DNA from 3 places in the Pantoea sp. SGAir0418 genome. Region 1 is predicted to be linked to each of the others. Evidence: predicted binding sites of a transcription regulator. Region 1 holds the regulator's gene; each other region holds the start of a gene.
What was found. Region 1 encodes CRP, which controls carbon source genes, mostly activating them, when cyclic AMP is high. Its sites were predicted from a motif close to ATGTGANNNNNNTCACAT; they were not measured.
Positions count from the first base shown of each region.

Region 2: the regulator CRP is predicted to act here: its motif matches at 6,016-6,033, upstream of ompW (outer membrane protein OmpW).
Region 3: the regulator CRP is predicted to act here: its motif matches at 4,301-4,318, upstream of C1N84_RS16995 (YjcB family protein).

Region 1 is NZ_CP027911.1:304,586-312,619, reverse strand. It holds gene C1N84_RS01340 (LacI family DNA-binding transcriptional regulator) at 1-54, shown strand, start outside; gene C1N84_RS01335 (LysE family translocator) at 56-658, opposite strand; gene C1N84_RS01330 (hydrolase) at 719-1,735, shown strand; gene C1N84_RS01325 (YheU family protein) at 1,738-1,956, shown strand; gene C1N84_RS01320 (phosphoribulokinase) at 2,018-2,887, shown strand; gene C1N84_RS01315 (OsmC family protein) at 2,958-3,362, opposite strand; gene crp (cAMP-activated global transcriptional regulator CRP) at 3,667-4,299, shown strand; gene C1N84_RS01305 (YccS/YhfK family putative transporter) at 4,358-6,433, shown strand; gene C1N84_RS01300 (bifunctional acetylornithine/succinyldiaminopimelate transaminase) at 6,430-7,647, opposite strand; gene C1N84_RS01295 (aminodeoxychorismate synthase component II) at 7,735-8,034, opposite strand, start outside.
Region 2 is NZ_CP027911.1:1,920,219-1,928,252, forward strand. It holds gene C1N84_RS08815 (HI1450 family dsDNA-mimic protein) at 15-344, opposite strand; gene cls (cardiolipin synthase) at 382-1,842, opposite strand; gene C1N84_RS08825 (YciY family protein) at 2,005-2,178, shown strand; gene C1N84_RS08830 (hypothetical protein) at 2,195-2,368, opposite strand; gene C1N84_RS08835 (YciI family protein) at 2,368-2,664, opposite strand; gene tonB (TonB system transport protein TonB) at 2,870-3,601, shown strand; gene yciA (acyl-CoA thioester hydrolase YciA) at 3,653-4,069, opposite strand; gene C1N84_RS08850 (septation protein A) at 4,124-4,663, opposite strand; gene C1N84_RS08855 (YciC family protein) at 4,724-5,458, opposite strand; gene C1N84_RS08860 (YkgJ family cysteine cluster protein) at 5,486-5,902, opposite strand; gene ompW (outer membrane protein OmpW) at 6,148-6,780, shown strand; gene C1N84_RS08870 (BON domain-containing protein) at 6,828-7,142, opposite strand; gene trpA (tryptophan synthase subunit alpha) at 7,314-8,034, opposite strand, start outside.
Region 3 is NZ_CP027911.1:3,633,905-3,641,938, reverse strand. It holds gene C1N84_RS17010 (transposase) at 716-1,111, opposite strand; gene C1N84_RS17005 (oligosaccharide flippase family protein) at 1,639-2,895, shown strand; gene C1N84_RS17000 (ATP-grasp fold amidoligase family protein) at 2,904-3,854, shown strand; gene C1N84_RS16995 (YjcB family protein) at 3,909-4,190, opposite strand; gene soxS (superoxide response transcriptional regulator SoxS) at 4,435-4,863, opposite strand; gene soxR (redox-sensitive transcriptional activator SoxR) at 4,963-5,439, shown strand; gene C1N84_RS16980 (glutathione S-transferase family protein) at 5,483-6,151, shown strand; gene C1N84_RS16975 (NCS2 family permease) at 6,508-7,857, shown strand; gene C1N84_RS16970 (Na+/H+ antiporter) at 7,994-8,034, shown strand, end outside.

The sequences.
Region 1 (8,034 bases):
GCAGTGGTGCATGAAGTGCTGCCGTGGACGCGCATTGAGCGCGCCTCCAGCTGACTCAGTGCCAGATCAACAGCACGCAGGCTGCGGTTAGCGCACCCATGGCGAGGTTGAAGATTTTCCACGCGCGCGGGCTGCGCAGCAGGCGGCCAATCAGCGAGCCGAAACCCATCCAGATCACGCCGGAAACCACGTTCACCAGCGCCATGCCGAGGCTGATCGCCACCACGGAATGCAGATAGGCGCTGCCGGCAAGGCTGAAGCTGGCGACCGCACCCAGCGCCATCAGCCAGGCTTTCGGGTTGATCAGTTGCAGTAACCCGCCCTGCCAGAAAGGCATCTGCTTCACGCTGGCATCGTCGGTCTCCAGCGTTTCGTATTCGGCGGTGGCAATTTTCCACGCCAGCCACAGCAAATAGAGGCTACCGGCCACTTTCAGTACCAGATGCAGTGAGGGATAGAGCAGAATCAGGCTGCCGATGCCAAACGCCACCATCAGCAACATCACCTGCATGCCAATCATGATACCAATCAGCAGTGGAAAGGTGCGCAGGAAGCCAAAATTAGCACCTGAGGCGGTAAGTAACATATTATTGGGCCCTGGCGTGATGGCCGCGACCCAGAGAAAGCCCAGCATTGATAAAAAAAGACTCAGTTCCATGTATATTCGGGTGCTCCTCACCCAGAAAAGCGAACAACCCATCGAAGCTATCAGCGAGTTATGCATCAGACAAGTACTATCCCAGGCTATTTTGATCGCCCGAGCGGCGAGCGCTTTACCCCGCTGCGCGGCTTCGGCAATGCGCATCTGCAAACGCTGCTGCCGCGCCTGCTGCGCCGGCGCGTCACGCTGCGCCCGCACTGGCAGCGCCTCGATCTGCCGGACGGCGACTTCGTCGATCTGGCGTGGAGCGAAGATCCGGCACAGGCACGTCACAAGCCGCGTATGGTGCTGTTCCACGGGCTGGAAGGCAGTTTCCGCAGCCCGTATGCCCATGGGCTGATGCAGGCGTGTCAGGCGCGCGGCTGGCTGGCGGTGATCATGCACTTCCGCGGCTGCAGCGGCGAGCCTAACCGTCTGCAGCGCATCTATCACTCCGGTGAAACTGAAGATGCGACCTATTTTCTGCACTGGCTGCAGCGCGAATGGGGCACGGTGCCGACTGCCGCGGTCGGCGTTTCGCTTGGCGGCAATATGCTGGCCTGTCTGCTGGGGCTGCAGGGCACGTCGGCCCCGCTGGATGCCGCGGTCGCCATTTCCGCGCCGCTGGCGCTGGAGCCGTGCAGCCAGAAGCTGGACGTGGGCTTTTCACGCTTTTATCAGCACTACCTGCTGACCCAGCTGAAGAAAAACGCCACGCGCAAACTGCGCGCCTGGCCGGGCACGCTGCCGGTCGATCTGACGCAGCTGCGCGCCTTCCGCCGGCTGCGTGAGTTTGATGATGCGATTACCGCCCGCGCCCACGGTTTTATTGATGCGCGCGACTATTATCAGCGCGCCAGCGCCATGCCATTGCTGACCGGCGTGCGCAAGCCGCTGCTGATCATCCATGCTAAAGATGATCCCTTTATGACCGATGCGGTGATCCCGCAGCCGCAGCAGTTGTCTGCCACAATTGAGTATCAGCTGACGCAGCAAGGCGGTCACGTCGGCTTCGTGGGCGGCAGCCTGCTGCGACCCAAAATGTGGCTGGAGCAGCGCGTGCCGGACTGGCTCTCAACTTATCTGGATATGTAACTGTGATTATTCCCTGGCAAGAACTCGACCCGACAACGCTGGAAAACCTGATAGAAAGTTTTGTGCTGCGTGAAGGCACCGATTATGGCGAGCAGGAGCGCAGCCTGACGCAGAAAGTGGCCGACGTGCGCCGCCAGCTCGAGCAGGGCGAGGTGGTACTGGTGTGGTCAGAATTGCATGAATCGGTCAATATTATGCCGCGGCGTGAATTTCGCGGCTAATGCGTCAGGCGGCAATTCGTGTTAACAATGCTCATCGCCGGACTTCACAGGGAGCGCTGTTATGTCAGCCAGGCATCCAGTCATAGCCGTTACCGGTTCCAGCGGCGCCGGAACCACCACCACCAGTCTCGCCTTCCGTAAAATTTTCCAGCAGCTGGATCTGCACGCGGCGGAAGTAGAAGGCGACAGTTTCCATCGCTATACCCGTCCGGAAATGGACATGGCGATTCGTAAGGCGCGCGACCTCGGGCGTCACATCAGCTACTTTGGCCCGGAAGCCAACGACTTCGGCCTGCTGGAGCAGACTTTCCGCGACTATGGTCAGAGCGGACTCGGCCAGTCGCGCAAATATCTGCACACCTACGATGAAGCGGTGCCGTGGAATCAGGTGCCGGGCACGTTTACACCCTGGCAGCCGCTGCCGGAAAACACCGATGTGCTGTTCTATGAAGGCCTGCACGGCGGCGTGGTGACGCAGCAGCATAACGTGGCTGAACACGTCGATCTGCTGGTTGGCGTGGTACCGATTGTTAATCTGGAGTGGATTCAGAAACTGGTACGCGACACCAGCGAGCGCGGCCATTCGCGCGAAGCGGTGATGGATTCGGTGGTGCGTTCGATGGAAGACTACATCAACTACATCACGCCGCAGTTTTCCCGCACGCACCTCAACTTCCAGCGCGTGCCGACCGTGGATACCTCGAACCCGTTTGCCGCGCGTGAAATCCCGTCGCTGGATGAGAGCTTTGTGGTGATCCATTTTCGCGGCCTGGAGGGCATCGCTTTTCCTTATTTACTGGCGATGATCCAGGGCTCGTTTATTTCCCACATGAATACGCTGGTGGTGCCGGGCGGCAAGATGGGACTGGCGATGGAGTTGATCATGACGCCGCTGGTGCAGCGGTTGATTGAAGGAAAACGTATTGAATAGCGCAGGCTAATACGCCAGTTTCGCCGTGAGGAACTGAGATCGGGAGCGCAGGGCCGCGCTCCCGGCTGGATTACAGCTCCACCACTTCGTAGCTGTGCGTTATCTCGACGCCCTTGCCCAGCATGATCGCGACCGAGCAGTACTTCTCCGCGGACAGATCCACCGCGCGCGCTACCGCTTTATCGCTCAGCGCTTTGCCGCTGACAATAAAATGCAGATTGATATGCGTAAAAATGCGTGGCGCTTCTTCGCGGCGTTCCGAGGTCAGTTTGACTTCACAATCGGCGACATCGTTGCGCCCCTTTTGCAGAATCGACACCACGTCAATCGCGCTGCAGCCGCCCGCAGCCATCAACACCATCTCCATCGGGCTGGGCGCTTTATCACCGGAATTGCCGTCCATTAATACCTGATGACCGGATGAGGATTCTCCGAGAAAGGTCAGCCCTTCCACCCATTTCACTCGTGCCTGCATTATTCTTTCTCCTGAAGCGGCGGTTTTGCCGCCAGAGTACGCTTTCACCTGACAAACAGCAATGCAGACGCATCCCCCACCTGCTGAAGCGAGACAACAGGAGACAGGTTGCAAAAGCTATGCTACAAACAGTGCTGAAAATATTTTCGTCACGAAAGACGAAAGCGGGACGAATCAAAAGCATCGCTTACGAATCCACCCCCGAATAACTGTCCCTCACGGGAAACGCTGGACGATTTCACCGCCTGACAGGGAAAACTGCCCCCTGTATTTTGGGCACGATTACAACAGAGGATAATAGCGAATGGTTCTCGGCAAACCGCAAACAGACCCTACACTCGAATGGTTCCTGTCCCATTGCCATATTCACAAATATCCATCCAAAAGCACCCTCATCCATCAGGGTGAGAAAGCGGAAACGCTGTACTACATCGTGAAAGGTTCCGTCGCGGTACTGATTAAAGATGAAGAAGGCAAAGAGATGATTCTCTCCTACCTCAATCAGGGGGATTTCATCGGTGAGCTCGGCCTGTTTGAAGAGGGCCAGGAGCGTAGCGCCTGGGTACGTGCGAAAACCGCCTGCGAAGTGGCTGAAATTTCCTACAAAAAATTCCGTCAGCTGATTCAGGTCAATCCGGATATTTTAATGCGCCTGTCGGCGCAGATGGCGCGTCGCCTGCAGGTAACATCTGAAAAAGTCGGCAACCTTGCCTTCCTCGATGTGACCGGCCGTATCGCGCAAACGCTGCTCAACCTGGCGAAACAGCCTGATGCCATGACCCACCCGGACGGTATGCAGATCAAAATCACCCGTCAGGAGATTGGTCAGATCGTGGGCTGCTCACGCGAAACCGTGGGTCGTATCCTGAAAATGCTGGAAGATCAGAACCTGATCTCTGCACACGGCAAAACCATCGTCGTTTACGGCACCCGCTGATTTCTTCTCACCTACGGCGTGATGGCAACATCGCGCCGTTTCTGTTTACGATGAGCTGATGTGGCGTCGAATCATCTATCATCCGGAAGTTAACTATGCGCTGCGGCAAACGCTGGTGCTGTGCCTGCCTGTGGCGCTCGGCTGGCTGTTTGGCGATCTGCAAAAAGGGCTGCTGTTCTCCCTGGTGCCGGCCTGCTGCAACATCGCCGGTCTGGATACGCCACACAAGCGGTTCTTCAAACGGCTGATTGTCGGCGGCGCACTGTTCGCCAGCGGCAGTTTTCTGATTCAGTACCTCACGGCTTACGCTGTGCCGCTGCCGCTGATTCTGCTGGTGTTGCCGCTGCTGGTGGGCGTGACCGGTGAAATCAGCCCGCTGCATGGTCGTTTGCTGCCCGGCACGCTGATCGCCGCCATCTTTACCTTAAGCCTCGTCGGCCGTATGCCGATGTGGGTCCCGCCGCTGCTGTATATCGGCGGGACGCTGTGGTACGGGCTGTTTAACTGGTTCTGGTTCTGGCTGTGGAAAGAGCAGCCGATGCGCGAGACCCTCAGCCTGCTGTACCGCGAGCTGGCCGATTACTGCGACGCCAAATACACCCTGCTGACGCAGCTGACCGATCCGGAAAAAGCGCTGCCGCCGCTACTGGCGCGCCAGCAGAAAGCGGTCGATCTGATCACCACCTGCTACCAGCAGATGCATATGCTGTCCGCCAGCCGTGATAACAGCCATAAACGCCTGACGCGCGCTTTCCAGGTCGCGCTCGATCTGCAGGAACATATCTCGGTCAGCCTGCACCAGCCGGAAGAGGTGCAAAAGCTGGTGGAGCAGAGCCACGCCGAGGCGGTGATCCGCTGGAACGCGAAAATCATTTCGGCACGGCTGCGCGTGCTGGCCGATGCCATTCTCTATCACCAGCTGCCGGAACGCTTCCACATGGAGAAGCCGCTCGGCGCGCTGGAGAAAATTGCCCGGCAGCACCCGGATAATCCGGTCGGTAATTTCTGCCTCTACCATTTCAGCCGCATCGCCCGCGTGCTGCGCACGCAGAAGCCACTGTACACCCGCGACCTGATGGCCGATCGCCAGCGCCGCCTGCCGCTGCTGCCGGCGCTGCGCAGCTACCTGTCGCTGAAATCTGCCGCGCTGCGGACGGCGGCGCGCTTCGCGGTGATGCTAATGTTCGGCAGCGCGCTGGCGCTGTTCTTCAATATTCCCAAGCCTTACTGGATTCTGATGACCATCATGTTTGTCAGCCAGAACGGCTACAGCGCCACGCGCGTGCGCATTCAGCACCGGGCGCTCGGCACCTTCGCCGGCTTGCTGATCGCCGCGGCGTCGCTGCGCTTTGCTGTTCCGGAGTCGATTGCCCTGCTGACCATGCTGGTCATCACGCTCGCCAGCTATCTGATCACGCGTAAATATTATGGCTGGTCGATGATTGGCTTTACGGTGACGGCGGTGTATTCGCTGCAGCTGCTGTCACTGAATGGCGCGCAGTTCCTGCTGCCACGCATGATGGATACGCTGATGGGCTGCCTGATTGCCTTCGCCGGTATGATCTGGCTATGGCCGCAGTGGCAGAGCGGGCTGCTGCGCAATAATGCGCACGATGCGCTGGAGGCTTATCAGGAGGCGCTGCGCCTGCTGCTCGGTCCGGAGCAGGCGCCGGAGAAGCTGGCGTATCAGCGCGTCAAGGTTAACCAGGCGCACAACGCGCTGTTTAACTCGCTCAACCAGGCGTCCACCGAACCGGGCTTTAACTTTCAGTATCTGAAAGATATGCGCCTGTGGGTGACTCACAGCCAGTTTATCGTCGAGCACATCAACGCCATGACCATTCTGGCGCGCGAGCACACCATGCTGACGCCAAAGCTGGCGGAGCGCTATTTGCAGTCCTGTGAAATCGCGCTGCAGCGCTGTCAGCAGCGGCTGGCTTACGACGGGCCGGGCAACGACAGCAATATTCTGGAAGCGCCGGAGAATCTGAATGAGGGGCCGGTGACGATTGTCGAACAGCATGTGAAGCGCATTCTGCAGCACCTCAATGTGATGCACACCATTTCTTCACTGGCGTGGAGCCAGCGCCCGCATCACGGCCGCTGGCTCAGCGTGCTGAAGCCGAAAGGTTAGTTCAGGACTTTCGCGATCGCCCGGGCAAAGCGCGCCATGCCTTCTGCGATATCGGTCGGCTCAATCACCAGCGACGGCACAAAGCGAATCACATCGCTGCCGGCGGTCAGTACCATCAGGCCTTCAGCGGCGGAAGCGTTGAGGATATCGCGCGCTTTGCTGGCGTGCTGCGCGTTGAGTACGGCACCCAGCAGCAGCCCTTTGCCCCGAATTTCACTGAAGATGTCGAACTGCTGATTGATCTTCTGCAGCGCCGAGACAAACTGCTCACGGCGCGCGTCAACACCATTCAGCACCTCGGGCGTATTGATGATATCCAGCGCGGTTTCGGCAATCGCACAGGCCAGCGGGTTGCCGCCGTAGGTGGTGCCGTGCACGCCCGGCGCCATCACCAAGGCGATTTCATGGGTGGTCAGCATCGCGCTCACCGGGAAACCGCCGCCCAGCGCTTTAGCAGTGGTGATGATATCTGGCTTGATACCATAGTGTTCGTAAGCAAACAGCTTACCGCTGCGGCCCATGCCGCTCTGCACTTCATCCAGCACCAGCAGCGCGTTGTGCTGATCGCACAGCGCACGCAATCCCTGCATAAATTCCGGCGTTGCCGGCATCACGCCACCTTCCCCCTGAATCGGCTCCACCACAATCGCGCAGGTGTGGTCGTCAATTACCGCTTTCACCGCTGCCAGATCGTTAAACGGCACATGGACGATATCCGCCGGCTTCGGACCAAAGCCATCGGAGTATTTCGGCTGACCGCCCACCGAGACGGTGAACAGCGTGCGGCCGTGGAAGGCGTTGTGGAAAGCGATAATTTTGCTTTTGAACGGGCTGTGCTTTTTGCAGGCGTAGTAGCGCGCCAGTTTGAACGCCGCTTCGTTCGCTTCGGCACCGGAGTTACCGAAGAATACCCGCTCGGCGAAGGTCGCCGCGATCAGTTTACTGGCGAGGCGCAGTGCCGGCTCATTGGTGAACACGTTACTGGTGTGCCACAGGGTTTCGCCCTGGCTTTTCAGCGTTTCCACCAGCGCCGGATGACAATGGCCAAGCGCGGTGACCGCGATACCACCGGAGAAGTCGATATACTCTTTGCCCTGCTGATCCCACACGCGGCTGCCTTTGCCTTTGACCGGCACAAACTGCGCAGGTGCATAAACAGGCAAAATAACGTTATCGAACGTTTCCCGGCTTACCGCTAGATTTTCCGCTGCCATTGATGACCTCATCGGGTTATTTGTTGAGCTGATGTGAAATTATAATCACAAAATATGCATAAAAAATCATGCAATGGCAAACGGAAGTTACGTATTGAGGAAATTCGCCAGCAGCTGATGCCCCTGCTCGCTGAGAATGCTCTCCGGATGGAACTGCACGCCCTCCAGTGGCAGCGTACGATGGCGGAAGCCCATGATCTCATCGGCAACGCCATCGCGCAGACTCCAGGCGGTGACTTCAAACTCCGGCGGCAGCGTGTCGCGCGCCACAATCAGCGAGTGATAGCGCGTGACGGTTAGCGGATTATTCAGGTTGCGGAACACGCCCTGGCCGGTGTGCTGCACCGCAGAGGTTTTACCGTGCATCACCTGGCGCGCGCGCACCAC
Region 2 (8,034 bases), 1.6 Mb from region 1:
TTATGCGCTGCGGCTTATTCACGCCACAGAATATGACACAGCTTATGATCTTTCTCGCGGCACAGCAGGATCCGCGCGAACACATCGGTAATCGGTTCGCCGTCCGCTTCACCGAGGCCGATCACCACTTCTGAGAAGAAGTCAGGGTTGAGATCGAAATCCACATGTTCCTGCCAGTCTTCGGATGGATCAAACAGCTCGGCACCGCCGCGCTCTTCAAATTGCAGATTGAACAGAATGATGTCTGCCGGATCGAGGTTATCGCCTGCCAGCTCAAGAAAAATATCGTAAGCCTGTTCCAGCGTTTCATCTTCAGTAAGGCGATTATTTAAATCCATGGTCATTCCTGCTTGCCCTGAGGCGGTAATATTTTCGCTCGTTTTACAGTAAAGGGCTAAAGAAGTAAAACAGTCGTTCGACGATGCGCTGCCACCAGGCACGTTTTGCCCAGCGCGCGCCGTCCAGCAGACGCGAACGGGCGATATAATCATCCTGGACCGTGGCGAGATCGCTACCAAAGCCGTCATCATCCACCACCAGCGTGATCTCGAAGTTGAGCCACAGGCTGCGCATATCCAGGTTCACCGTGCCCACCAGGCTGAGCTGACCGTCCACCAGCACGCTCTTGGTGTGCAACAGGCCATCTTCAAACTGATAGATTTTCACCCCGGCTTCCAGCAGTTCAGTGAAGAAGGCGCGGCTGGCCCAGCCGACCAGCAGCGAGTCATTATGGCGCGGTACAACAATGCTCACCTCAACGCCACGCAGCGCGGCGGTACAGATGGCGTGCAGTAAGTCGTCGCTCGGCACGAAGTAGGGCGTGGTCATGATCAGCTGCTCGCGCGCTGAATACACCGCCGTCAGCAGCGCCTGATGAATCATGTCCTCGGGGAAGCCCGGACCTGAGGCGATCACCTGAATGGTGTGACCGCTCTCCTGCTCAAACGGCATCACATTGCCGTCCGGCGCCGGCGGCAGAATGCGTTTGCCGGTTTCGATTTCCCAGTCGCAGGCGTAGACGATGCCCATGGTAGTGGCCACCGGGCCCTCCATGCGCGCCATCAGATCAATCCATTGACCCACGCCAGCATCCTGTTTAAAGAAGCGCGGATCCACCAGATTCATGCTGCCGGTATAGGCAATGTAGTTATCGATCAGCACCACTTTGCGGTGCTGACGCAAATCCATGCGGCGCAGGAACACACGCCACAGGCTGACCTGCAATGCCTCGACCACATCAATACCGGCGTTGCGCATCATGCCTACCCACGGACTGCGGAAGAACGCCACGCTGCCGGCGGAGTCCAGCATCAGGCGGCAGTGCACGCCGCGCCGTGAGGCAGCCATCAGCGATTCCGCCACATCATCAGCCAGACCACCCGGCTGCCAGATGTAGAACACCATCTCAATATTATGGCGCGCCAGCTGAATATCGCGGATCAGCGCCTGCATCACGTCATCGGCGCTGGTCAGCAGCTGCAGCTGATTGCCTTTAACGCCGGCAATACCCTGACGATGACGGCACAGCTCGAACAGGGAGCGCGCCACGTCACTGTGTTCAGTCGCGAAAATGTGACGACACTGTTTCAGGTCGTTGAGCCATTTGGCGGTCGAGGGCCACATGGTGCGGGCGCGTTCAGCGCGACGTTTACCTAAATGCAGTTCGCCAAACGACAGATAGGCGATAATACCCACCAGCGGCAGAATGTAGATGATCAGCAGCCAGGCCATCGCTGAGGTCACCGCTCGCCGCTTCATCAGGATGCGCAGCGTAACCCCGGCAATCAGCAGCCAGTAGCCAAACAGCAGCAACCAACTGATAAGGGTATAAAATGTGGTCATAAAGTGGACGTCCCGTTCGCGCTTTGATGGGCAAAGTTTACGTGTTGATCTGCGCCAGCGAAACCTTTAATCGTTGATGACGTTTCGATGAAGGTTTCGATTTGGCATTTTTAGCCAGATCACTATAATGCGTCGCGGGTTTAGCCAGTCAGAGAGGATGTGATGAGACGCAGCAGAAATGAAGTGGCCCGCTGGAGAATGTTACGCCAGGCGCATCGCCGTCGTGCCCGCTGGCTGGAAGGGCAGTCACGTCGTTATAAGCGCATCCATGCGATTCGTCATCAGGTGGCGCAGCAGCAGCGTCGCTCTATCCTGTTTATCACGCAGAATACCTGAGCAATGAACGCGGTCGTCAGTGGCCGCGTAATACCAGTGAAACATTCACTATCTGCAGGGCCGCCGCCAGTACCACCAGCATGACGATGTGCTGGCGCGCCTGACGCCAGCCCTGACGGCGCCACAGCCACAGCGCACGACCAATCAGCAGCAGCACCAGCACTAACAACAGAAGGGGCTGCCACTGCATCAGAACACCCGTTTAAACGGTTTAACCGTGACTTTATCGTACACGCCAGCGGCGATATACGGATCGTCATTGGCCCACGACTGGGCCGTTTCCAGCGATGAGAACTCGGCAACAATCACAGAACCGGTGAAACCAGCCGGGCCCGGCTCATTACTGTCGACGGCAGGCAGAGGACCGGCGACAATCAGACGCCCCTCATCCTGCAGCAGCTGCAGACGCGCCAGGTGTGCCGGGCGCACAGAGTTACGTTTTTCCAGTGAATCTGCGGTATCTTCCGCATAAATGACGTAAAGCACGATGGGATACTCCCGTTAGACTTGCCGAATTTGCGAGACACGTTAAGTGATCGCTAAACAGAGTGCAAACGAAAGATAATGGGCGCGCGCTGCAACGCAGGCAGGGTTAAAAAGCGTCTTTCTTTTGGCCTTCAGTAGCGTGCTTATTGAAACTGATTGCTATTTGCATTTAAAATCAGCGCTTCACTCAATGAACATGACTGATATGACGACGTTGACTACGCCTTTTCCAACCCGAACGCCTGTGTCCGTGATTTTATCCGTGCTCCTTCACGGTTCGGTAATCGCCGGCATTCTTTATGCTTCATTTCATCAGACCATTGAGGTTCCTAAAGCGTCTCAGCCTATCAGCATTAGCATGGTGGCCCCCGAAGTGCAGCCTGAACCGGCACCTGCAGCCATAACCCCGCCGCCGCCGCCCGAACCGGAACCCGAGCCGGAAGTCGCGCCAGAGCCACCAAAAGCCGAGCCGGTGCCGATCCCTAAGCCGGAACCTAAACCGAAGCCAAAACCGAAACCGAAGCCAAAGGTGGAGAAAAAGGCAGAGCCGAAGCCGCGCCAGCAGGTGAAGCCGCAGGAGAATCCGTTTAAACAGGACGCGCCAGCCGCGCAAACGCGCCCCTCGACGGCACCGAAGAGTAACCCGTCCCCAACGCAGACGGTGTCGGATGGACCGAAAGCGATGAGCGTCAGCAAGCCGGCGTATCCGGCGCGTGCGTTCGCGCTGCGCGTTGAAGGGCGGGTGCGGGTGAAGTTTGACGTGGACAGCGATGGGCGCGTCGATAACGTCGAGATTTTGTCCGCCGAGCCGCGCAACATGTTTGAGCGCGAAGTGAAGCAGGCGATGAAGAAGTGGCGCTATCAGCCAGGGCGGCCGGGCAAGGGGCTGACGATGAACATCGTGTTCCGCATTAACGGCGGCGCGAACATCGAGTAAAGCCAGACAGGCAAAGAAAAAGCGGCCATTCCGGGCCGCTTTTTTATACGCTTAATTGCTCAGATTGGCCTGGCCTTCCGGCAGCGGACGGGATTTCCCGCTGTTATCGACCGCTACGTAAACAAACACCGCTTCGGTGGCGCAGTAAGTCTGGCCGATCGGTTCGGACGACACTTTTTTAATCCACACTTCCACGTTAATGGTCATCGAGCTATTGCCGGTGCGGATGCAGCGCGCGTAGCAGCTCACCACATCCCCGACGGCGACGGGCTTGAGGAAGGTCATACCATCCACGCGCACCGTTACCACGCGGCCTTTGGCAATCTCTTTAGCCAGTATCGCGCCGCCCATATCCATCTGCGACATCAGCCAGCCGCCGAAGATATCACCGTTGGCATTGGTATCTGCCGGCATCGCCAGGGTACGCGAGACCATCTCGCCTTGCGGCAACTTATGTTTTTCGTCCATTGCTCAGTTCTTCTGCAGGTGAAGACAAGCCCGGCGGAGACCGGGCTGCATCGATTATTTTTGTTCTTGTTGCGGCATCTGTCGCCAGATGTACAGGCCGCTTAACAGCGTAAACAGCAGGGTCAGGCCGGTAAGACCGAACACTTTAAAGTTAACCCAAAACGCCTGGGATAACCAAAACGCGACATAAATATTCGCCAGGCCGCAGGCCAGGAAGAACAGGGCCCAGGCGATATTCAGCCGATGCCATACCGCACCCGGCAGCTGCAGCTCTTTGCCAAGCATGGTCTGGATCAGAGGTTGCTGCATAAACCACTGGCTGTACAGCAGCGCCAGCGCGAACAGCGAGTAAATCACCGTGACTTTCCACTTGATGAATTCATCGTTGTGGAACACATAGGTCAGGGTGCCGAACACCGCAACCAGCACAAAGGTGAAAATGGTCATCTTTTCCAGCTTGCGGTACAGCACCCAGCTGACCACCAGCGCGATACCGGTCGCCACCACCAGCGCGCCGGAGGCGACGAAAATGTCGTACAGCTTGTAGAAAATAAAGAAAACTACCAGGGGAAGAAAATCGAGTAACTGCTTCATAGCGTTTCCAGTCAGGGGCAGGAGCGTTGAGTTACGGCGCCGCCGCGGGCGCCGTAACGCTTAACGTAACAGCATATACAGCCGGTACAAATAGATAATCAGTATGGCTGATACCAGGTTGCCCAGCGCGTTGAGCACCACCGAAGCGATATTAGCAGGCAGCACGGTCAGCGAGGAGAAGAAGAACATCAGCGCAATTTTCGCCAGCAGCCACAGAATAATTGCCGGGGCGATCACCTTAATGTTCTTCCAGGCCAGACGCATACTGGCGCGCATCGCACTGAAAATGCCCATTTTTTCACTTGCCAGCATCACCGGCGCCAGCGACAGCAGAATCGCCAGAATCACACCCGGCACCATCAGTACCATAAAGCCCAGCTGAACCAGCAGGGTGATCAGGAAGGTCTGCACCAGCAGTTTCGGCAGCAGCGGCGCAGAGGCGCCAATCGCGCGCAGCGCGCTGACGCGCTGTCCACTGGATACCATCGGCAGCAGGCACAGCATGCCGCCCAGCAGCAGCGTGTTGCCAATCAGGGCAGCAAAAGTGCCGGCGGCAGAGGCGCGCAGCAGAATGCGTTGCTGATCCGGTGACATGTTCTGGACGATTTCAAACAGCGATGAGGCGCTACTGTCGGTCTGGCTGAGCAGGGATAACTGATCCTCGCCCGGCGTCAGGGCGTGGCCAACAATCACGGTAATAAACGAGGTCAGCAACGCCATCAGCACGATGGTGACCAGCTGATGGCGCAGAAAATTTCCTGTGTCACGGTATAACGAGCTTGCCGTGATAGACATGTACACTCCTTGAAGGAACCGGGTTAATTAACCCGGCGATTGTACATGTTCTGCAGGCAGGCTGGCACCCGGAATCCCATAACTTTCTGTCATCTCAGGTAAAGAAGGGTGAAAAAGCGCGGGTAAACCATAGCGCGCCCGCGCGCGATCGCAGGCGTCATTCGGCACGCCATTTTCGCCGGACATGGCGAACTCCCGGCACGGTGACGGCCGCTGCGCATAAATACCACAGGATACACAGCCGCCAATTTCGCCCTGCAGCGCCACGCAGCGCGGAGAACGATCGTTGGTGCCGCGCATGTTGCGCATCATCAGGCTCAGGGGTTCTGTCAGTTCAACCGGCACCACGCCACCGCCGTCGTCGGCTTCGGCCCAGTAAAAAGAAACGCGAAAATGGGCGCAGCAGGCGCCACAGGTCATACAGGGGTTAAGTAAATCGCTCATCTGATCGCCCGCCACTCCTGAGGCTTCGAACCAAAATCACAAAAGGGGAATAGCAACATAATCACGCCGTGTCATGGCGGCAACAGGATTTTTATGTCCGCTTGTAAAGGCAAAATTGATCTGAATCAATTCATTGTTTTATAAGTGATTAATTTGAATTGATGCTGATGATCTTTTCGCAAAAAAGGGGTAAATCTTGTGCCGCGATTAACCTCAATACCCTGTTTTCCGGCAAAGGAGTGATTATGAAACTGGCTAAATGCGCGCTGCTGCTGGCGCTGGCGATCCCGCAACTGGCACTGGCTCACCAGGCCGGTGATTTTTTTGTGCGCGCCGGTAGCGCGACCGTTCGTCCGACCGAAGGCTCTGATAATGTGCTGGGTATGGGCGGCTTCAGCGTCAGTAATGATACCCAGCTGGGTCTGACGTTTACCTGGATGGCGACCGACAATATCGGCGTTGAGCTGCTGGCGGCCACGCCGTTCCGCCACAAAGTGGGACTTGGCCCGACCGGTAACCTCGCTACCGTGCGTCAGCTGCCGCCCACCCTGATGGCGCAGTACTACTTTTTCGACAGCCAAAGCGCGCTGCGCCCTTACGTTGGTGTCGGGATCAACTACACCACCTTCTACGATGCGAAGTTCAACCAGACCGGGCAGGATGCGCAGCTGAGCGATTTGAGCGTGAAAGACTCCTGGGGCGTGGCGGGTCAGGTCGGGCTGGATTATCAGATCAACCGCGACTGGATGCTCAACGCGTCATTGTGGTACATGGACATCGATACCGAGGTGAAATTCAAAGCGGCGGGCGAACAGCAGAATATCAATACCCGCATCGATCCGTGGGTGTTCTTCTTTGGCGCGGGCTACCGTTTCTGATTTTTACACCAGAAAGAAAAAGGGCGACCCGCAGGTCGCCCGTTTAGTTACTTAATCTGCATATTGTTGACGACGGATTTTACCCCCGCCACGTTACGCGTTACCGCAACCGCACGGTTGGCCATCTGCGGCGAGCTGACAAAGCCGCTCAGCTGTACTTTCCCTTTGAAGGTCTCAACGTTAATTTCTGTCGATTTCAGCGCCTCGTCATTCAGCAGCTGTGCCTTCACTTTGGTGGTAATGACCGTGTCATCGATGTAACCGCCGGTCCCTTCCTTTGTTGCTGTTGGTGCACAGGCACTTAAGGTGAGCGCCATCACTGCAGCCACTAAAAAACCCGCAACGACTTTGAACAATTTCATTGGTTATCTCCCTGTCATAGATGGTGGTGCACCGTAACGTGACGGCACGCTTAAGTGTGGGCCGTGCCTCGCATTTCGGCAACTCAGGCGCGATGAAAAAGTTTGTCGCAGGGGAGAAAAAAGGGGTAAGAAGTAAGAAGGGCCCCGCAGCCAGTGCAGGGCCGTGCCAACTTAGCGGGTAGCCGCTTTGAGATCGCTGACGAACGTTTGCAGTTCGCTGAGCAGCGCCGTTGGGTCGTTCTGATTACGCTCAATGATTTTCACGATGGCCGAGCCGGAGATGGCTCCGGCGGCTCCGGCGGCAACGGCCTCTTTCACCTGACCCGGCTCAGAGATGCCGAAGCCCTGCAGCGGCGGCGCAGCATGATATTCGCGCAGCTTCTCGATCAGATGATGCAGCGGCAGGCTGGCGCGATTTTCCGCACCGGTAACGCCGGCGCGTGACAGCAGATAGGTGTAGCCACGGCCGTGCGAGGCGATTTCGCGCAGCAGATCGTCATCCGCGTTGGGCGGACAGATAAAGATCGGCGCAATGTTGTGACGCATCGCCGCCTGGCGGAACGGGGCCGACTCTTCCACCGGCACGTCTGCCACCAGCACCGAGTCAACGCCGACCGCAGCGCACTGCGCGTAGAAGTTGTCGATACCTCTGCTGAACACCAGGTTGGCGTACATCAGCAGGCCAATCGGCAGATCGGGGTATTTCTGGCGCACGGTGGCCAGCATTTCAAAACACTGCGCCACGGTGGTGCCGGCGGCAAAGGCACGCAGCGTAGCGCCCTGAATCGTCGGGCCATCGGCCAGCGGATCGGAGAACGGAATGCCCAGCTCCAGCGCATCCGCACCGCCCGCGACCAGCGCATCAATAATTTTCAGCGACAGCGCCGGCGAC
Region 3 (8,034 bases), 770 kb from region 1:
TCGACTCTGGGTGCCTTTTAGCGTTCCGGAGGGATAAAAAAAGCGCATATCGGGCAACAATTCGCCGGTTTAGCGCGTAAAAAACTCTCCGCCAATCGGATTTTTACCCGGCTGTGGCACTGAAATACCAGCGTGAGAAGCCACCTTAGCCTTAAGCGTTACCGGCATTGTTAAGAATGATTCCCAACAGCTGCCAGAAAAAAAGATTAAAGATGACGATGGATTTAAGCGCAGTATTTACCGTGGATAACCGTTTTTCGGCTTTATAGTTTAAACATCATAACGTTTTTGAACCGGAGTATTCCTGGTGTGGTTTAAGAGTTAACCGACTAGCGCTGATCGTCAAAGCGATCATAAACGCAGCGGCCAGATCCAGTTTAAAACTGAGCCAATGTGTGAGCGGTTACACCGTGTTGTTCATTAACGCTTAACAGAATTGTCTGTGATCAGGTCTGATTATTAGTAATCGTGAAGTAATAGACTAAGCACCAATCTCACCAAAATGAGATTGGGCTAAGTCTAAATGGCTTGAAACGCGAGGCTTTTGCTGGTGTGAATCAATTTTACCGCAAAAAAGGAAGTGATTCCGTGATGGCATTCATCAGGAAAAAGTGGTTCGAATTGTTATGTAGCGAATGCCGAATTTAATGATCTTCATCTCTTCTGGTAAGAACAAATCTCAGCATTAAGTCATATAACATCGGCCTCAATGGTATTAGCGATTATCGGAACCGGAAGGGTAATGATAAACGCTACGGCTAATATCCAGTAAACGACAGCTGCGACGGGTACCGATGTCGAAAGTGGTTTGCAGGAAGTTGACCGCCTGACGCTTTTCATTCGTAGTGAAGAAGTTTTTCAGCACGCTTTGCAGCATCTCCTTGTCGGAGCTCAGGGTCTGCAGCTCGCGCGTAAGGTTCTGCAGTTTATCCTCCAACTCCTTGATTTTGCGACCCTCCTCTGAAGAAAGCCCGGAGAACTTCTTCTTCCAGCTATAGAAGGTGGCCTCGGAAATGCCCAGCTCCTCACAAATCTCCCTGACTTTCACTCCCGTTTCAGAAGCTTTAATGGCATTTGTGATTTGCTCTTCGCTATATCGTGACTTTCTCATAAATGCTCTTACCTTTCTTATCAATTAGTGGATGAGAATTACTGTATTAATATCTGGTACTGCAAAAACGGTATTAATGCAGTATTAAAGTGCGCGATTAGAATTGCGAGGGTTAAATTAAGTTATTTAGAATAAATATCATCATGGGATAAATCTTATTTTATTCTGAATGCCATTGAACGCCTTCCTGGTGCTGGGTTTTTGATATAGATTCATTCCATCCCAAATGCAGAAAAATACGACAATCATTGGAAATTCGGCATAGCCTGCTTGCAAAAAACTCAGGATATGCCTGTGAACTTTTGTCCTGAATTCGGGTTGAAATCGTTTACATCCATCGGGCTTCGCACCAGGTTTAATCGGAATTTTCCTGAATTTAATCGCTAAACTCTGACGCGAGTCTCATTTTTCGGACCAGCCTGGTTTGAAGTTATTAAATTGTGTCAGGCCCACTGAGCGCTTGTTAATTCATTTCAAGGACGTTGTACCGAAAAGCAGTTGCTGTACGTAATACTAAGGACCAGTCAATGAAATTGAGCGTAATGTCTAATGCCGCCTGGATGATGTCTGAGAAGATCGTCTCGGTATTCGGCGTCATATTTGTGACCTCCTACGTGGCAAAATCCTTTGGCCCAACGGTGTTTGGTCAAATGGCGTTTTCGACCTCGCTGTTCTCCATGGTGCAAACCGTGGCGATTTTTGGTACCGAAACCATCCTGTTCAAGCGCATCAGCAAAAGTGCGCCGAAAGGCCTGCGGCTGATGACCGTGGCGCGGACCATGCGCCTGGTGCTGCTGTTGCTGACATCAATCCCGGTGTTGATTTGGGTCTGGTACAACATGCAGGAAAACTTCCTTGCGTTTGCACTGGCCTCGTTTATCTCGTCGGTGTTTGTCACCCAGGACACCTTCAGCGTTTATAACAATGCGCGGCTGGCGTCGCGGCTCAATACCATTGCTAACTCGGCCGGCTTGCTGCTGGGCTTTGCCATGAGCTTCACCATCGCCTGGCTGCATCTCAATCCACTGTGGCTCACCGCCTCGATTGTGGCCGTCACACTGGTGCCGTACGCCATCAAGCGCGTCAATTTCTATCGCGAACATCAGGATCTGGCACCGCCGCAGGACAAGCGCACCACCTACCTGCGCTACCTGATGTATGCCGGCCTGCCGCTGGCCATCTCCAGCATCTTTATCTCGGTGCAGGTGAAAGCCGCACAGATGTTCCTCGCGGGCATCGCCTCAGCGCGCGACCTTGGCCTGTTCGCCGCCGCGAATACCATTTCGGCTTCCTGGATTTTTATCCCGGTTGCCATCATCACTTCCTGCTTCTCGGAGATTTTCCGCGAGCGTGGAGCAGCCGCGATCAAGCTCACCGCGCGGCTGAACGGCTATGTCATGGGAGTTTCATTGCTGTTATTAGCGGTGATCGCCTTGTACGGCGAAAAAATCATCATCGCTTTATATGGTCACGAGTACACACAGTCCGGAAGTCTCATTACGTTACTGTCGTTAGCAACCTGCTTTTCGGCAATGGGGACCGTCGCTTATCGCTACATGGTGAAAGAGGGCGGGTTTAACTATCTGTTGAAGAAGATCATTTGTCTGATGGTCATCAGCCTGCCGCTGTCGTGGTGGCTGATCCAGGGCTACGGCATCATGGGTGCCGCCTGGAGCGTCTTCATCACGGAGTTACTGTCCCTGACCGTAATGAATTACTTCTTCAAAAACGGCGTCATCCAAAAAATTCAGGTTTCCTCACTCAACTACAAAACCTACAAATGAGGTCAGATATGATCAGGTTGAAAGACGAACTCAGAAGAAGCGTACAGTATTTCATCAAAAAGATGCCCTGGGCTTACCAGGATCGCATCTACTACTTTCACAAATTCCGTAAGCTGCCGAACCTGCGTCAGCCGAAGGTGTTCAATGAGAAAGTGCTGTATCGCAAATTCGTCTACGGCGACTACCAGTGTTATGGCCGCCTGTCGGACAAGTTTTCGGTGCGTGAGTACATTGCCGAAAAGGTGGGCAGTGAGTATCTGATTCCGCTGGTTTATGAGACCAGCGATCCGCACTCACTGCATACGCTGCCGAGCTGGAAGAACACGGTTATTAAGCCGAATCACGGCTCCAACATGGTCGAGATCCTGCTGGAAGAACCGGATGCGCTGAAAAAACAGCAGATTATCAGCGACTGCCAGCGCTGGCTGAAGACCGACTTCGCCAACGAGGCGCGCGAGATTCACTATCGCTATATTAAGCCGCGCATTCTGGTAGAGAAGTACATCGGCGATGGCAAAACCGCGCCGATCGATTACAAGTTTCACATGTTCAACAAGCGCGACGGCAATTTTGAATATGTGCTGCAGGTGATCTACAACCGCTGTAATCCGCTGCTGTCGATGAACTTTTACGTCAACAATCTTAACGAGGCGTATCACAAAATTCGTGATACCGGGCTGGATGTGTCACCGCTGCTGCCACAGCTGCAGCACGCGCTGGCGCTGAGTAAAACGCTGGCCAGCGACTTCGATTATGTGCGCGTGGACTGGTATATCGATGGCGAACAGATCTACTTCGGTGAGCTGACGTTCACGCCAGGCGCCGGGCTGGTCACCGGGTTGGATCGGGGACTTAATCAGATGATGGGTGATATGTGGATTCAGGATCGTCGCGATACGCAGAGATCGGACGTCACGGTGCCGGAAGTGCCACTTCCAGCCGTATTGAAGAAAATTTGAAATCACACAGCAAAATAAAAAACCCCGCTTAGCGGGGTTTTTTATGCGCCGCGTTTACGGCATTGGCCAGTCGGCTGGTGTCTGGCTCATCACCTGAATAAACGCTTCTTTGGTGATGGACATAAAGTTATGCACGTTTTCCATGCTCAGCGTAATGCCGAGCAGACCGGTAACAAACCAGCATGACATCGCTACGCCCACGCCGCCGCACATCAGCGCCATCACGTGGTGGCTGTTCTGACGCAATTTAATTTTCATGGTGCTGGCGAAGAACATCATTACCGCGCTGAGCAGTTCCCAACGCATGACGATCAGACTGGTAGTTAACGTAGCCATCGGCGAAAAACCTCTTGAGATCAGTAATATCCCTGACATTCATCGGACATCACTGGCGGCAGAAAAGGGAGGTCAGGGAAGCCCTTCTGTCGTCTTCATACAGCTTGAATCTGTGACTTGGGTCACATTATATCACTGGATTTGAAAATTTGAACAAAATTTAGACCTGGTATGGCAGGCAAAGAAAGGGCTGGAGGAAGGTGAAGAGGAGGGGAAAGGCGCGCCCGCGTGGGGCGCACTGACTTCAGCGTACCGGGCAGCACTCGCCGGTGGTGCGCTGGGCAAAGCTGTTCATGCCTTCGCTGCAGTCAAAGTTGACCAGACGCGGACGCTGCACCATCGCCTGGCGACGCATGCTGTGACGATAAGCGGTAGGGGTTTGCGAGAACTGACGGCGGAACACGCGCGAAAACGTCTGCTGCGAGTCGTAGCCGTACTGCATCGCAATGTCGAATACCGGACGCTGCGTCTGACGCAAGGCTTCGGCGGCCAGCGTGAGACGGCGTTCACGAATATAACCACCCAGCGTTTGTTTCGTAACCGTACGGAACATACGCTGCAGGTGCCATTTCGAGTAACCCGATTTTGCCGCCACTTCATCAATCGACAATGTTTTATCCAGATTCTGATCGATCCAGTTAGTCAGTGAATGGATGATTTCCTGTTGCATCATAGCCTGTTCCTTCTGCAAGGTTATCGCCTGGTTTGAAATTCGCTGTTTTGCTGGGGTGCGAGTATAATTCCTCAAGTTAACTTGAGGTAAAGGCCCTAAATGAAAAAAGAACGCAATTACCCGAAACCGGTGCTGACGCCGGGCGAAGTGGCGAAACGCAGCGGCGTGGCGGTATCGGCACTGCACTTTTATGAAAGCAAAGGCTTGATCAGCAGCACGCGCAATGGCGGTAATCAGCGCCGCTACAGCCGTGATGTGCTGCGCCGCGTGGCGATCATCAAAATTGCGCAGCGCATCGGGATTCCGCTGGCGACGGTCAGCGACAGCCTGATGCACGTGCCGGCGAATAAGCGCATGTCGACGCAGGAGTGGGACGCGCTGACGCAGCACTGGCGCGAAGAGCTGGATAAACGCATCGAAACCCTGACGCGTCTGCGCAACGATCTTGACGGCTGCATTGGTTGCGGCTGCCTGTCGATGCGCGACTGCCCGCTGCGCAATCCGGGTGACCGTCTGGGACAGCAGGGCTCCGGAGCGGTCCTGCTCGATCCGCAACAGGACGAGCCGCAGCGTTAATCCGCTATACTAGATGCCAACCCTTAGCAGCAAGGAATCGCGCATGATTACCGTTCACCATCTGGAAAACTCCCGTTCTCATCGGGTGCTGTGGCTGCTGGAAGAGCTGGCGGTGCCGTATCAAATCAAACGCTATCAGCGGGAAAATACCCTGCTGGCGCCGGACGAATTAAAGAAAGTGCACCCGCTGGGTAAATCGCCGGTGATTACCGATGGCAATCGGGTGATCGCCGAATCGGGCGCCATCCTCGAATATCTGCAGCTAAAGTATGACAGCGAGCATCTGCTGGCGCTGCATGAGGAAGAGGAGCAAATTCAGGCGCGTTACTGGCTGCACTATGCTGAAGGTTCGCTGATGCCGCTGCTGATGATGAAGCTGGTGTTTGCTCAGCTTGGTAAAAAGCCGGTGCCGTGGCTGCTGCGCCCGGCCGGCGTGGCGCTGAGTAAAGGCATTCAGAAAGCGTGGCTGAACAAGCAGCTGGCGCTCCACGGGCGCGTGATTGAGCAGCATCTGAGCCAGCAGCGCTTTTTTGCCGGTTCACGCTTCAGCATTGCCGATGTGCAGATGAGTTTTCCGCTGCTGGCGTTGCAGATGCGCGGCGCGCTGGGTGAGATGCCCGCCACGGCGCGCTGGCTGGAGAATATGCAGCAGCGCGCCGCGTGGCAGCGCGCGCTGGAGCAGGGCGGCCCGATTCAGTTCAATAACGGCTGAGGCGCAGCGGTAACGCAACGAAACAGGACGCCGCGACGCGCTGTCGCGGCACCGCAGCAAACCATCTGAAATGCCAGCCTTTTTCCTCCGTGATTTCCTGCTCCCGCTAGCGTAACGCCAGCCATAATGGCGCCAGAGCTGCGCATTATCCTGCCTGCCAGGTGATTAGCAGTTGAAAACGCCACCCCAAACGCCAGATAATCGTTTGCCTTTTTTCCGCGTCACCCCTTTTTGACCTGGAATACGCGGCCACGTAATCGTTTGCCTGCTTTTCTCTCTGAGACATCTTCACCAGGATGATGCGCAAACGCGAGCCGCGCGGTGACCTATATCTTAAAAAACACAGAGGAATAACTATGTCTGGCGAATCACGCCCGGCCAGGGGAAAACTGGACGCCTGGTTCCACATTTCAGCACGCGGCAGCAGCGTGCGGCAGGAAGTGCTGGCTGGCCTCACCACCTTTTTAGCGATGGTTTATTCAGTCATCGTGGTTCCTGGCATGCTCGGTAAAGCGGGCTTCTCACCGACGGCGGTGTTTGTCGCTACCTGTCTGGTGGCCAGCTTTGGCTCCCTCATCATGGGACTGTGGGCCAACCTGCCGATGGCGATTGGCTGCGCCATCTCCCTGACCGCCTTCACCGCGTTCAGCCTGGTACTGGGCCAGCACATTAGCGTGCCGGTGGCGCTGGGCGCGGTCTTCCTGATGGGCCTGCTGTTCACGCTGATTTCCGTGACCGGCATTCGCGCGTGGATTCTGCGTAACCTGCCGATGGGCGTGGCGCACGGCACCGGCGTCGGCATCGGCCTGTTTCTGCTACTGATTGCCGCCGATGGCATTGGTCTGGTGGTAAAAAACCCGGCGGCAGGCCTGCCGGTGGCGCTTGGTCACTTCACCTCTTTCCCGGTGATCATGGCGCTGATCGGGCTGGCGGCGATTTTTGGTCTGGAAAAACGGCGGGTACCGGGCGGCATTCTGCTGACCATCATTGCGATTTCGCTGCTTGGGCTGATTTTCGACCCGGCGGTAAAGTGGCAGGGGCTGTTTGCCATGCCGAGCCTGCGTGATGCCAGCGGCCAGTCGGCAATGTTTAGCCTGGATATCATGGGCGCGCTGCAGCCGGTGGTATTGCCGAGCGTGCTGGCGCTGGTGATGACCGCGGTGTTTGACGCCACCGGCACCATTCGTGCGGTGGCCGGGCAGGCGAACCTGCTGGATAAAGAGGGCCAGATTATCAATGGCGGTCGCGCGCTGACCACCGACTCTATCAGCAGCCTGTTTGCCGGACTGGTGGGTGCCTCGCCCGCCGCAGTGTATATCGAGTCCGCTGCGGGTACTGCCGCCGGCGGTAAAACCGGCCTGACAGCGATTGTCGTGGGTCTGTTGTTCCTGCTGATTCTGTTTATGTCGCCGCTGGCTTATCTGGTTCCGGCCTATGCCACCGCACCCGCGCTGATGTATGTCGGCCTGCTGATGCTGAGCAACGTGGCCAAAATCGACTTCAATGATTTCGTCGATGCGATGTCTGGCCTGCTGACGGCGGTATTCATCGTACTGACCTGCAACATCGTCACCGGCATCATGCTCGGCTTTGCCGCGCTGGTGATTGGCCGCCTGTTTGCCGGCGAGTGGCGCAAGCTCAACGCTGGCACGGTGGTGATTGCTGTGGCGCTGGTGGCGTTCTACGCGGGCGGCTGGGCTATCTGACCGCAATCCGGGCGTCAGTCCGAATTATTCTCTTTATCGCACACGCCGCACATCGGGTAGCCCCGCCGGGCGGCGTTTTGTTTTACACTTTCCGACGCAACATCGCTTCGATTAATATGATTCGCCTAAGGAAAGCATGGAAATCTTCTTTACTATTCTCATCATGACGCTGGTGGT